2 regions of the Ectobacillus sp. JY-23 genome follow, and region 2 is predicted to be linked to the other one. Evidence: predicted binding sites of a transcription regulator. Region 2 holds the regulator's gene; the other holds the start of a gene.
What was found. The regulator NrdR, encoded in region 2, represses ribonucleotide reductase genes. The targets are predictions, from matches to a motif close to AACACNATATATNGTGTT.
Positions count from the first base shown of each region.

Region 1: a site for NrdR is predicted at 5,850-5,867, ahead of nrdI (class Ib ribonucleoside-diphosphate reductase assembly flavoprotein NrdI). Genes of this name have one in related genera too.

Region 1 is NZ_CP095462.1:90,171-97,489, reverse strand. It holds gene MUG87_RS00495 (IclR family transcriptional regulator) at 1-346, opposite strand, end outside; gene MUG87_RS00490 (quinone oxidoreductase family protein) at 461-1,432, opposite strand; gene MUG87_RS00485 (class I SAM-dependent methyltransferase) at 1,588-2,361, shown strand; gene nrdF (class 1b ribonucleoside-diphosphate reductase subunit beta) at 2,383-3,351, opposite strand; gene nrdE (class 1b ribonucleoside-diphosphate reductase subunit alpha) at 3,369-5,453, opposite strand; gene nrdI (class Ib ribonucleoside-diphosphate reductase assembly flavoprotein NrdI) at 5,440-5,799, opposite strand; gene MUG87_RS00465 (SPFH domain-containing protein) at 6,542-7,319, opposite strand, start outside.
Region 2 is NZ_CP095462.1:1,789,855-1,797,173, reverse strand. It holds gene MUG87_RS09325 (glyceraldehyde-3-phosphate dehydrogenase) at 1-569, shown strand, start outside; gene speD (adenosylmethionine decarboxylase) at 935-1,318, shown strand; gene MUG87_RS09315 (cytosolic protein) at 1,498-1,989, shown strand; gene nrdR (transcriptional regulator NrdR) at 2,014-2,475, shown strand; gene MUG87_RS09305 (replication initiation and membrane attachment family protein) at 2,541-3,899, shown strand; gene dnaI (primosomal protein DnaI) at 3,921-4,850, shown strand; gene ytxC (putative sporulation protein YtxC) at 4,957-5,775, shown strand; T-box leader at 5,829-6,053, shown strand; gene thrS (threonine--tRNA ligase) at 6,362-7,319, shown strand, end outside.

The DNA.
Region 1 (7,319 bases), 1.7 Mb from region 2:
TTTTTTCGATAATCATGCCGCCCGAACCACTTACAATATTCACATATACATTCTCTTCTGCCTCTTTGGCAAGACTCTCCAAAACAGGACGCGCTACTGTTCGAAAATCAATGGCATCAAGAGCCTGCAGTCCTACTTCCATCCACTTGTATCCCAGTGTATAGTGCTTTGTAATTAGGTTTTGGGACACCAAACCATGCTTTAAAAGTGACTGCAGCAAACGGTGTATCGTACTTGCCGGCAAAGCAAGTTGTTCCACCAACTCTGATAGCGGCCATTCTTTTTTTTGAGGGTTGCTATGTAAAATTGCCACAATCTGCATTGCTCGATCAATCGATTGAACCATAAGACACCTCTTTCCATATAACGAAATAAGATTCCATTTTAATTGTATTATTTTTAGATTTTTCAGTCAATTAAACATAAAAAGATAGCCGGATAATCCGCTATCTTTTTACTCTTATGGAATCAATAAAACTTTCCCTGTACTTTTACGGCTTTCTAGGTACGCATGCGCCTTTTGACCCTCTGCCAAAGTAAAAATAGTTGGTTGTGCTGCTACAACGAGCCCCTGATTAATCCATTTGAAAAGCTCTGATGAACGAAGTACACGCTCTTTATGCGATGTAAGTACATTCCATAAATCTCCGCCTGTTAACGTTTTTGACGTATCCATCAGCATGCGAGGATCCACCGGCTTCGGATCGCCTCCTGCCATGCCATAAAATACAACGGTACCACCAATGCGAGTAGCCGCAAAGCTGTCTTCTAACGTAGAACCAACTGATTCATATACAACATCCACACCGCGTCCTTTTGTTATATCAAGAATGTGTTGCTTCCAATCCTCGCTATATAAAAACATATAATCTGCACCGATACTTGTCGCTACAGTTGCTTTTTCTGCAGATGATGTTAAACCGATTACCGTACCGCCAAGTAATTTGATGATTTGCACAAGCAGCTGTCCTACACCGCCTGCTGCCGCGTGAACAAGCACAACATCTCCGCTTTGCACTCGGTAGCTGTCTCTTGTTAAGTAATGTGCCGTTAAACCTTGAAGTAATACAGTAGCTGCCGTTTCAAATGAAATCCCTTCTGGTAATGGAATCACCTTATTCTTAGGTACCGCAACCAGTTCGGCATTAGCGTACGGTACGTCAGCGAAGCCAATACGGTCACCAACTGCTACATCAGTTACGTCCTCTCCCACTTTTATAACAACCCCTGCTCCTTCATAACCAAGGATATAAGGTGGCTTACCCGCCAGATGGTAATTGCCTTTACGGCGATACACATCAGCAAAATTCAAACCAATGGCGCGCATTTCTACTAATACTTCATCAGAGCCAATCACAGGGTCAGCAAGATCTTGGTATTGTAATACCTCAGGTCCTCCAAACGTTTCAAAAACAAGTGCTTTCATATACATCCCTCAATTATCATAAATTTTATGGTGCATATATATTAAAAAGGAAAAGACCTACAAGATGCAACTGATAACCTTTGCTTATGACTGCAAAAAGAAATAACAAATAGGCAACTGTATACACTTGGTATAGGATAAAGATAGAGGAGATGGTAAAAATGAACATTAAAAAACAGGTACAGGAACAATTCGGTAAGAACGCCGCACATTATGTAACAAGTGAAATTCATGCTAAGGGGCAAGATTTACAGACACTATTAATGCTCTCTGGTGCCAAAAAAACAGATGTCGTGTTAGATATTGCGACTGGCGGCGGGCATGTGGCAAATGGGTTTGCCCCTTTAGTTGAAAAAGTAGTGGCACTGGATTTAACAGAAAACATGCTACAAAAGGCAAAAGAGTTTATCGAAGGCAACGGCTATTATAACACAGAGTTTATCCAAGGAGACGCAGAGCAGCTACCGTTTGCGAATGAATGCTTTGACATTATCACGTGCCGCATTGCACCGCACCACTTCCCGGACGTTTCTGCTTTTATTGCAGAGAGTTATCGTGTGTTGAAAAAAGGCGGTACGTTTTTATTAATTGATAATGTAGCACCAGAAGATGATGCGCTAGATACATTTTATAATACCGTGGAAAAAACACGCGATCCTAGTCATAATCGAGCGTTAAAGAAAACGCAGTGGATAAATGAACTTGAAAAAGCAGGGTTCACGGTTGGACAACTGCTTACCTTTGCAAAAACCTTTCCATTTGAAAGCTGGTTTTCACGAATGGGGTTACCTGCGAATGTAAAGCAATCGCTAGAACGTTATATGCTGTCCGCTTCTGTATCAGCCAAGCAACACTTCCATATAACCGTACAAGATGAACGCATCATTAGCTTTCAAGGTCAATCCGTTCTTATTACATGTAAAAAACACCGCTGAGTGCGGTGTTTTTTAGAATGATTAAAAATGAAACACAAAATCGTCGTCAGTTAATTTTTCAACATTCGTCGCTTTCACATAACCATTTCCTTTTACAGAAAAGAAATCATGGTTTTTCGTATCTGTACGCAATCCGTTCATCACAATCGGATTGATATCTTCTTCCTCAAAGTACGGTTCCAAACCAAGGTTCATCAAGCCTTTGTTCGCGTTGTAACGGACAAAGCGATTGACTTCCTCGACCAAACCAATCTCAGCGTAAATCTCTTCTGTATACGCCTTTTCGTTTTCATAAAGTGCTAGAAGCAATTCTTGCGTTTCTGCCTGTACTTCTCGTTGCTCCTGCTCAGACATCTTGGCGAAGATGTCTTGTGCAAGCAAGCCAACGAATACGCCGTGAATGCTTTCATCACGGATTATAAGATTAATAATTTCACCACTCGCTGTCATTTTTCCTTGTCCCGCCAAATAGAGCGGATAAAAGAAACCGCTGTAAAACAGGTAACTTTCAAGGAATACGCTTGCTGTCATCGCCATGTACAATTCTCTGTTGGATACTTTTGGCTTAAACAGACGATGATAATAGTTTGTGATTAGCTCTGCTTTTCGCTGCAGCAGCGGGTGCTCATCTACCCATTTAAAGATGTTATCGATTTCTTCCTCTGTGGCAAGCGTTGTGAAGATATGGCTATATGACTTCGCATGCACTTCTTCCATTGCGCCCATGAAGGCAAGCACGCTTTTCGCCTGCAGATTGTCGACATGCAGCAAAATTAGCGGCATGCCTTCACCGCCCTGCTTCGTATCAAGCAGCGTCAAGCCGCCTAGTACACGCTTGTACGCTGTTTGCTCCGCTTTAGAAAGCCCCACCCAGACATTTTTGTCAGAGGAGACTGGAATTTCATCCTCTGTCCAAAGCTGGGCGATATTTTGCTTCCAAAACATTAAGCTATAATCATCTTCTTTTTTATTCCAGTTAACCGCACGCATCTCCGTTCACCCTCTCCTTAAACTACACATGCTACGCATTCTTCCACTGTCAGCTTGCGCGTCCGCGTGTAATACAAGCTCTTTAGTCCTTTTTTATGAGCGTAAATATAGTAGCGTGCCAATTCCCGTGTGGAAATATCGCTGTTCACATACAAAATCGTGCTGATGCCTTGATCAATATGCGGCTGAATCTCTGCAATTAAGTCAATTAGCTTGAACTGATTCATGTCGTAAGCTGATTTATAATACCAGAACGTCTCTTTTGAAAGAAACGGCATCGGATAATACGTCGTTGCATTCGCATATGTTCTAGACTCAATTTGGTTTACAATCGGCATAACACTTGATGTCGCGTTTTGGATATAGCTAATGGATTGTGTTGGTGCAATTGCAAGCCTATATGCATTATACAAGCCATACTTTTGCACCTTTTCCTTCAGCATGCTCCAATCCTCTGGTGTCGGTACATAGATTCCTTCAAAGAGCTTCTGCACCTTTTCCGTATACGGCCTGTAGTCTGTTGTTTCATACCTTTCAAAGTAAGTGCCCTTCGCATACTCGGACTTCTCAAAGTCTTTAAAGGTTTCCTCGCGCTCTTTTGCCATCAGCATGCTTTTTTCTATTGAATAATAGTTCAGCATCATGAAGAACGTGCGAACGAAATCCTTCGCTTCTTCGCTCTCGTATGCGATTTTGTTTTTCGCCAAGTAACCGTTGAGATTCATTGCTCCAAGACCAACGGAATGCAGCTCCTCGTTCGCTTTTTTCACAGTTGGCGCATTTGGGATGACCGTCATGTCGGAAACGGCTGTCAAAGCTTCCATACCAGCGTGAACCGCTTCTTTAATTTCTTTATTATCCATTACGTTCACAATATTTAAAGAACCAAGGTTACAGTTAATGTCCCGACGAATGACATCGCCTTCGCCATAATCATTGATCTCTGACGTTTCTTGTAGTTGAAAGATCTCGGTACACAGATTAGACATCTTCACATCACCAATATCCTTCAGTGGATGCTGCTCGTTTGCATTCGACTTGAACATTAGATATGGATAACCGGATTCTAATTGAATCATCGCAATCTTAATCAGCATATCACGCGCACTAAGATCCAGCTTACGCTTTTTTACGTTCGGATTAGCCACAAGCTCATCATACATGCTGTCTATATCAATATCATCTAAGTGCTTACCGTACTCTTTAAACACCGTATACGGTGCAAACACATATAGGGGCTGATCCTTTTCAGCGAGTTCTAAAAATTTGCTTGGCACAATAATTCCAATAGAGAGCGATTGAATGCGGATCTTCTCGTCAGCATTTATTTTTTTTGAATCAACAAACTCCATAATATCCCAATGGAAGATATTTAAATACACAGCCCCAGCGCCTTTTCTCTGCCCGAGCTGGTTCGCATAGGAAAATGAATCCTCTAGAAGCTTCATAACCGGCATTACGCCGCTTGCCGCGTTGTCAATTCCTTTAATTTGCTCGCCGCGCGCACGCAGTTTTGAAAGGTTAAGTGCAACGCCGCCGCCAATTTTGGAAAGCTGCATCGCCGTGTTGATATTAAAACCAATCGAGTTTAAACTATCATCCATTTCCAATAAAAAACAGCTTACCATCTCTCCGCGTCTGCTTCTTCCTGCATTTAAAAACGTCGGTGTGGCCGGCTGATAGTTTTGCCTGATGATCATGCGCGCAAATTGCTGCGCTTTTTCAGCATCGCCTCTACCCAAATAGAGAGATACGATGGCAACGCGGTCCGGATAACTTTCCAGATATTGTTTCAAATCATTTGTTTTAAGCGCATAGTCTTTGTAAAACTTAGATGCTGCCATATAAGATTGAAATTGGAAATTTGCATCGTATGTAATCGCATAGACGGCTTCAATTTGTTCTAGTGAATACTCGTCCAGTACATTGTAATAATAATCGTGCTCAATCATGTAGGAGATTCGCTCACGCACACTATAAAACTGCACTGTCTTTTCTTCTGCTTCTTTCATAAACTCTTGCAGCGCTTCTTGATCCTTATCGAGCTGATAAAAGCCGTCTTCCATTCTAGTAATCTCATTGTTTAACTCAATGTGTCGCAATCTCCAGCACCCTTTCTTTAAAAATTTGTATATCTTGGCTTGTACCGGCTAACTCAAATTTAGATATGACCGGCACTCCATACTTGCCTGCAATCTTGTCGGCACTTGCGCCAAAGCTATTGCCCCAGTTGCGATTGCCGCTTGCGGACACCCCTTTTAAGTTGCGGTGGTTTTTCTCCAAAAACCGGTCTACACGCTCAGGTACATTTCCAAATCCTGTTGTATATGTTACAAGAATAAATTCTTCGTCCATTACTAGATCGTCGCGAATCTGCATGGCGGGCATCCCAAGTTTATGAATAAATCGTTTTACATTTCCTGTCATAGAATCATACACAATTCGCATATCCAAGTCTCCTTTTCCGAAAATTAAAAATATTCTTTCTAATAAACTCACTCTCAATATATTGTAGTATGTTTTTCTATAACACACAATATATATACGTAAATTTATTTTGAACAAAAGATTCGGTTTTTCGACAGGAGCATTTTGTTCCTTTTATGACGTACAAAACATATCAAACTACATTCTAAAAGCCGTGTCAATAATGACCATTTTAAAAATCTTGTCAACGACTTTGCATAAATTCACATGTCTGACTTTCCATTGATTCGCCATAAACCGCGACATATCAGCAAAAGATGGCGAAAAAATTTTTTATCTCACTTCCCTCATTTCACAAACAAAAATACGCGAAAAGCCCCGGGGTACAACGGGGCTTTTCGCGTATGAGTGTTTATAGGTTAGGCAACAACAAGAAAGTGCGGGAATAAAACCCCACTGCTCTCCTTTCTCATTACTGAACTATACTGGCATTTTACAAAGGATTTATAGGCTTGTAAACTTTCTCTTGGCACCTGCTGCGCGTTCTTGTCTTGAAATTGTTACAAAACATTCAACAGAGTTGCGAAAACCGCAGATATTATAGGAACACACTGTTACAAACTGAGCACAACTAAAACATATCATTTTCATTTATTACAAAAAAAATAAAAGTATTTCATGAAAACAAAATTTTATATTTGCTATATATTGCAAACGTCTCGCTACCCTCTGAGAAAAGAAGATGTCCTGGCATCACTTTTTCTTACTTTACTTTTCCTGCGTTCATAACAGGCTGTGTACCCTTTTCAGACACAATTGCAATCATGAGATTACTCACCATTTGAGCCTTCATCTCATCATCAAGCTGAACTACCTGTTTGTCTTCGAGTTGCCGCAGTGCTGCTTCTACCATTCCTACAGCACCTTCTACAATCTTTTGACGTGCAGCAAGTACCGCATTGGCCTGTTGTCGCTGCAGCATCGCACCAGCAATCTCAGGCGCGTATGCAAGATGCGTTAAACGTGCTTCTAGAACCTGCACACCAGAAACACTCAACCGTTCCTGCAATTCTTGGGCGATTTCATTGGCAATTTCCTCCGCATTCCCGCGTAACGACCACGCTTTATCATCGCTCGTATCATATGGATATTTTGTTGCTACATGGCGCAACGCAGTTTCACTCTGTATCCGCACAAATTCATGGTAGTTTTCTACATCAAATAGTGCTTTTGCAGTGTCAGTTACCTTAAACACTACAACTGCAGCGATTTCAATTGGATTGCCGTCTACATCATTGACCTTTAACATATCACTATTGAAGTTGCGAACACGAAGTGATACTTTTTTACGTATTGATGGGATAGTGATAAAGAACCCCTCTTCGCGGATAGTACCCAGGTATTTCCCAAAGAAAATGACCGCAACGGATTCATTTGGTTGAACAATAGTCATCCCGCTTGCCACAAGCAGTGCTAATATACCTGCTCCAATTGCATACAGCGGATTATACTGTACAACACTGTAATACAAAGCGAATACT
Region 2 (7,319 bases):
CAAACTGTTTAGCGCCGGTTGTAAAGGTACTTGACGAAAGATTTGGCATTGACAATGGTTTAATGACGACTGTTCACGCATATACAAACGATCAAAAAAATATAGACAATCCACATAAAGATTTACGCCGTGCAAGAGCATGTGCGCAATCCATTATCCCTACTACAACGGGAGCTGCGAAAGCGCTTTCTAAAGTACTTCCGCACTTGGCAGGTAAGCTGCATGGTATGGCGCTACGTGTTCCAACACCAAATGTTTCCCTTGTAGATCTTGTTGTGGATGTGAAAAGAGATGTTACCTTAGAAGAGGTAAACGAGGCCTTCGCTATTGCAGCACAAGGGTCGATGAAGGGGATTGTTGCATATTGCGATGAGCCGCTTGTATCTGTAGATTTTAATACAAATACGCATTCCGCCATTATTGATAGCTTATCTACAATGGTCATCGGTTCTCGTAAAATTAAAGTATTGGCTTGGTATGACAATGAGTGGGGTTACTCCCGTCGTGTTGTAGAATTGACAGCTCTTGTTTCAAAAGAATTGGTAAAGCAAAACGTACAGCATATTTAATATGCGGCGTCATACACAGCAAACAGCCTGCACGTAAGGTGCAGGCTGTTTGCTTTGCGTTAGAGTTGACAATGTAAAAGAGGTGGATTTTTAAATAAGTTATTATAGAATTCGCTCGTGTAGAGGGGGAATTGCCAGTAGTAAACGTAAATATTTGTTGACATTTCGAAAAAAATAAAAAGACTTGTTGCAAAATGAAAATAAACAAAGTATACTATCTTTCGTAAACAAAACATGCCGATAAAGTAGCTTACTTAAAGGGTTAGGACCTCTTTGGACTAACTTTCCCCCGTGGTAGCCAAACGTATCAATGGCGTGTTCGTTTAAGCTAAACCGAATTCTAAGGGGGAAATAAAATGCACACTATGGACACTATGGGCCGCCATGTTATTGCTGAACTATGGGGCTGCGATTTTGACAAACTGAATGATATGCCTTTTATTGAACAACTATTTGTAGATGCTGCGCTAAAATCAGGAGCGGAAGTTCGTGAGGTTGCGTTTCACAAATTTGCACCGCAGGGCGTGAGTGGGGTTGTTATTATCTCTGAGTCTCACTTAACAATTCACAGCTTCCCTGAGCACGGTTATGCGAGCATCGATGTATATACTTGCGGAGATCGTATCGATCCGAATGTAGCTGCTGACTATATTGCTGAAGGTTTAAATGCAAAAACAAGAGAAAGTATTGAATTGCCACGTGGAACAGGTAGCTTCGAAATTAAGAAGCGTGACGCAAAAGCACTTTAAAAAAATAGATATTTGCTTTAAAATGAAAAGAGGTGTATATACACCTCTTTTCATTTATTTTGGCTGTGTTAAAACCTAATGTTGATAATTGGCACTTGTTAATTGAAGTGAATGGGTTGAGACTTCTGCGGGAAAAGCAAGTCAAAGGGAGATCCGTAGGGGCATAGCGCTGAGGAGGCTTGCTGACTGCTCGTGGAAAGCGCCCTCGTATCGGAAATCAGCAACGAACTTTAACAGAGCCTTTATTTCAAGAAAGTAAGGAGACTTGTATGGGCCTTATCGCAAATGTTAAACAATTTTTCACAACACAAGCAGAAACGGCAGATACGCACCGTGTAGATGAGTTGCGTACTCGCTATTATAAAACGAATACTACAGGTGCTTTAAAAGCAGTTGAAGAGCTGTTAAAGGCTGTGCCGCATTGTAATGTGACGTCTGTACAAATGGAACGAGGCGAAGTCAGTGCAGTACTCAATGGAAAAGTTAAGGCGCATGTTGTTGCTACAATTGTAACAATCCGACCATTTGAAACAGCTGTGGACTTTATGGTATATACGGAAACAGCATTACCAAGTGACTTTGGCTTTAGCAGACGTACGATAAAGGAACTTTATAAACAGCTGGATAAAAAGATTGTTTTTGTTGGGACAAGTTTGGCACAAAAGTTGTAAGACATGAGATAAGGAGTGAGGAATTTGCGTTGTCCGTCTTGTTTTCATAGTGGTACAAGGGTATTAGATTCTCGTCCTGTGGATGACAGCCGTTCTATTCGAAGACGAAGAGAATGTGAGAGCTGTTCACATCGATTTACAACATTTGAGCGAGTGGAAGAAACGCCTCTTATTATTGTTAAAAAAGAAGGCATACGGGAAGAATTTAGCAAGGATAAAATTTTACGCGGATTGATTAGGGCGTGTGAAAAGCGTCCTGTTGCATTGAAGCAATTGGAAGAAGTAACACAATCTATTGAACGAGAGCTGCGCAATTTAGGGACGCCTGAAGTAAAAAGCGAAATTGTGGGCGAGATGGTGATGGAACAGCTTCGTGAAATCGATGAAGTTGCCTATGTACGCTTTGCATCTGTATACAGGCAGTTTAAGGACTTACAAGTATTTATTGATGAGCTTAAGGATATTTTACAAAAAGAGCGGAAGTAGAGGAGCTTGAGGCTTAGGCTGTCGGCTCTTTTTTGTACAATCCGAGAGACGGAAGGAATGTAATTATGGAGCGACAATCATGGATGGAATTATTGCCTGTTGACCGATATAAGGTATGTGCAGCGGGACTGTTGCATGCGTATGACCGGAAAGTTTTAACGATGTTGTATCAGCCGCTCATTGGTGCTCGTGCGTTTAGCCTATACATGACATTATGGTGCGAAGTAGAGCAAGGAGCAAAAGAGGCAGGACATCATATGCTGATGGTGAGTACGGGCATGCAACTTCCAGATATCTATCAGGAGCGCACTAAGCTTGAGGCTTTAGGTTTGTTAAAGGTATATGTAAAACGAGAAGATGATGTGAGACGATTTGTGTATGAATTGTATCCGCCTCTTACACCTCGTCAGTTTTTTGCAGAAATTGTATTAAACATATTTTTATATAACCGCTTAGGAAAAAGTAAGTATAATCAAGTCAAGCAATACTTCAGTGAAGAGGTAGAAGATCTTACTTCCTACAAAGAGGTCACATATGCGTTCAATGACGTTTTTCAACCCATTGCTTCCGGACAAATGGCGCAATTGCAGGAAGAACTTGCTACGCCAGAGGGATATCGTGTGGCAGGAGCCATAGAAGGGAATGCCATTTCTATCAGCAATGATTTCTTTGATTACAAATTATTTGTAGAAGGTCTGTCTCCTCTTATTCCCAAGAAAGCACTTACCGCAAACGTAAAGGATTGTATTATTACGCTAGCCTACATATATGGTATTGATCCGATTTCCATGCAAAATTTAGTGCTAGGGGCAATAACGGAGCAAAATATGGTCGAGCTAGAAACTCTTCGGAAAAATGCGCGTGATTGGTATCAATTTGAGCAAGGAAGCGCTTTGCCAACATTGGTAGAACGAACACAGCCTTTGCAGCAACGCACGATGCATACAAAAGAACCTACAGGTCAAGAAGAATTGCTCATCAAGCATTTGGAAGAGCTTTCTCCACGTCAGCTACTTGTGGAAATTGCAGGGGGCGCACAACCGACTGTCGCTGATTTGAAGGTGATAGAAGAGGTAATGACGAAGCAAAAGCTTTTGCCGGGGGTTGTGAACGTTTTGATTCACTATGTGATGTTGCGGACGGATATGAAGCTCACGAAGTCGTACGTCGAAAGAATTGCTGGACATTGGGCACGCAAGAAGGTGAAAACTGTAAAAGCTGCCATGACTCTTGCGAAAGAGGAACATCGTCAATATCAGCAATGGGCTGAGGGCAAGAAACAAAGTAAGCGCACAACTAGAAAAGAAATGCTTCCTACTTGGATGGAGCAAAAAACAGAGACGTCTCCTCAAACAGTAGATCTAAACGTGGAAGAACAAAGAAAGCAACTTGAAGCAGCATTGCAAAAGTATAAGAAAGAGTAAACAGTATTGGAGGTGAGATACATGGAAAGAATTCAAAACGCATTTGGACAGTTAATTCAGCGAGAGGGATTTAAAGAGAGATACGAAGCGCTAAAGCAGGAGGTTATGTCTCATCCACGTGTGAAAGAGTTTGTAAATACACATGAAGAGGTTACTTCTTCTATGGTTGAGCGCAGTTTGATGAAACTGTATGAATATATTGGGCAAAGCGTTTCGTGTGAAAATTGTCCTAACCTGGATGGTTGTAAAAATATGATTCAAGGCTATCACCCGCATTTGGTTATACAAGGAAAAACGATTGATATCCAGTATGATCGTTGTCCCCGAAAGGTTGCTTATGATGAGCGGAAGAAGCAACAGTCTTTAATTCAAAGTGTGTATATACCAAGAGAGATTTTAGAGGCGAATATGGCGACTGTGGATTTAGGAGATCCGCAACGCTTTCAAGCGATTTTAGCAGCAGAACGTTTTTTAGAAGAATATGAGCCCGGTAAACGTGTACAAGGCATTTATTTTTATGGTGCCTTCGGTGTAGGGAAAACGTATATTTTGGGTGCTATTGCAAACGCTTTGGCAGAACGTCAGATTTCTTCGATGTTAATATATTTACCTGAGTTTTTACGAGAGATGAAAGGGTCCATTCAGGATAATTCCATCAGTGATAAACTAGATGCAGTAAAGCGCGTGCCTGTTTTAATGATTGATGATATAGGTGCAGAAGGGATGTCAAGCTTTGTACGTGATGATATTTTAGGTACAATCTTACAATTCCGCATGTTGGAAAACTTACCAACCTTTTTTACATCTAATTTTGACTTGAAAGGGTTGGAGCATCATTTAACGTACACGCAGCGCGGTGAAGAAGAGAAAATGAAAGCGGCGCGTATTATGGAACGAATTAAATATCTAGCAAAGCCTGTGGAAGTGTTAGGTGGAAATCGTCGTGTGTGAGGAGAGCATATTATTGTTCTCCTTTTGTTTTTTATCACCCCTTGCTTATCATTTTTTCGATAAACCTTCCATATACATAGGATAGGGAGGATAAGGGGGGAGAAATTTGATTGAAATCCGCTTTGAAGAAACAAGTGATGCGAAAATATTGTACGAGCAGATGAAAGCGAAAAGCTTCTACATAGATATGGTTTTGCGGGAACAATCCATAATTGTATCTTTAGCGGCGGACACGCAAGATTTTCTTGTACGTGAACTCGTAGAATTCATTGTCAGAACAAAGGAAATGAAATGGATGGATGAAATTTTAGCGCAATCTTTTTTTTATGGTGATGAAGAGGAGCGAAACCACATTTTACATATTGCGGATGAACTCATGCGAGGAAGCAATGCAGTGTGGTCTCACGAATCAAAGCAGGATTGTTATCAGCTACTTCATGCGTCGCTACAGGATATTATTCAGGCGGATCTTTCTTTTTCATTTGCATCGTATGTACGCTTTCGTCTGCGCGTTTATTTTGCTGAGCTCCATCGTTTCGTGGAGATGGCAATTGATGAGTATAAGCTGGAACAAGAATATCAATCCTTTGTAGAAGCATTGAGACAACAGTTAGGATCGCGTAAATCTCGTTTGTCTTGTTTGCATCTTGTATTTCATGACAGCTTTGTTTTTTATGATGATAAAGGCCACCGTTTAAATCAGGAGCGATTAGTCAAGTATATAGATAGTAATATACTTAAAAACCAAGATTTGTACGTAGATGCAAATGTTATCGCACCTCTTTTGTCTATTGCGCCTAAAACCATTCATTTGTATACAGCGCATGCTGATCACAACATGGTTGTCACCATTCGTAATGTGTTTCAGGAGCGGGTCAAGCTATATACAGTGGGAGAGTTTGAAAAGATGCGACAGAATTTATAAATGGCACCTTGCATTTCTTTTATGTTCGACATATAATTACGTACATAATATAGGAACAAGTACTGATGAGGACATGAACTTCTTTTTACGATTTTCAGAGAGGGAAGACTTTGGCTGAGAGCTTCCTAATACGAAAAAGTTGTTTACCACCTCTGAACTTCAGCAGTGAACGATGCAGTAATTGCTGACGGCAAACACCGTTATGATGTCTTGAGCAAAGGATGCTTTGTATTCTTTGGAACAAGGGTGGAACCACGAATGCAACACTCGTCCCTTTTTTAGGGAGGAGTGTTTTTTGTTGGGCTATTTTCGCAAACGTTGTTGCTATGTAACAAATAGTGGGGAGTGGTTGATTTCTGCTCCAGATTGCTCGCTTTCCGCGGGGCGTGCGGGGAGCCTCCTCGGCTTAGAGCCCGTGGGGTCTCACCTGACCCGCTGCTCCCGCAGGAGTCTCGCACCTTCCGCTCCAACCAACCTGAAACAAAGAAACTTATCTAAAGACAACAAGCTTTTAGAAAAGAGCATTTTGTTTTGAGATTTTACGGTTAAGCAATTGAGGACCTCATAAAGCTTACATTTTAAAGGAGTGAACAATATGTTGAAAATTACTTTCCCAGATGGTGCAGTAAAGGAATTCGCGCTTGGCACAACAACAGAGGACATTGCAGCATCCATCAGTCCTGGTCTAAAGAAAAAAGCAATCGCTGGTAAAATTAACGATACATTTTTAGATTTAAAAACACCGATTGAACAAGACGGCGCGATCTCAATCATTACTTTAGATTCCAAAGAGGGTGCAGATATTATGCGCCATTCTACAGCTCATTTATTGGCGCAAGCTTTAAAGCGTCTTTATCCTGGAGTAAAGCTAGGGATTGGTCCAGTAATTGAAAACGGCTTTTACTATGATGTAGATATGGAAGAATCCATCACAGCAGAAGACCTTCCGAAAATTGAGAAAGAAATGGAACGTATTGTAAAGGAAAACATTGAAATCGTACGCAAAGAGGTAAGTCGTGAAGAAGCGCTTGCACGTTACGAAGAGATTGGTGACGAACTAAAACTAGAGTTAATTAATGAACTGCCTGAAGGGGAAATCATCACGATTTATGAGCAAGGTGAATTCTTCGACCTATGTCGCGGTGTGCATATGCCGTCTACAGGTAAAATCAAAGCGTTCAAATTATTGAGTGTTGCGGGTGCTTATTGGCGTGGTGATAGCGACAACAAAATGCTGCAGCGTATTTACGGTACAGCATTTGCGAAAAAAGAAGAACTCGATGAACATCTCCGCTTGCTGCAAGAAGCAAAAGAGCGTGATCACCGTAAACTTGGTAAAGAATTAAAGCTATTTACAAACTCTCAAAAAGTAGGACAAGGTTTACCGTTATGGTTGCCAAAGGGCTCTACAATCCGCCGCATTATTGAACGTTACATTGTCGATAAAGAAGCAAGCCTTGGCTACGATCATGTATACACACCAGTACTTGGAAGTGTGGATCTCTATAAAACATCTGGCCACTGGGATCATTATCGCGATGGTA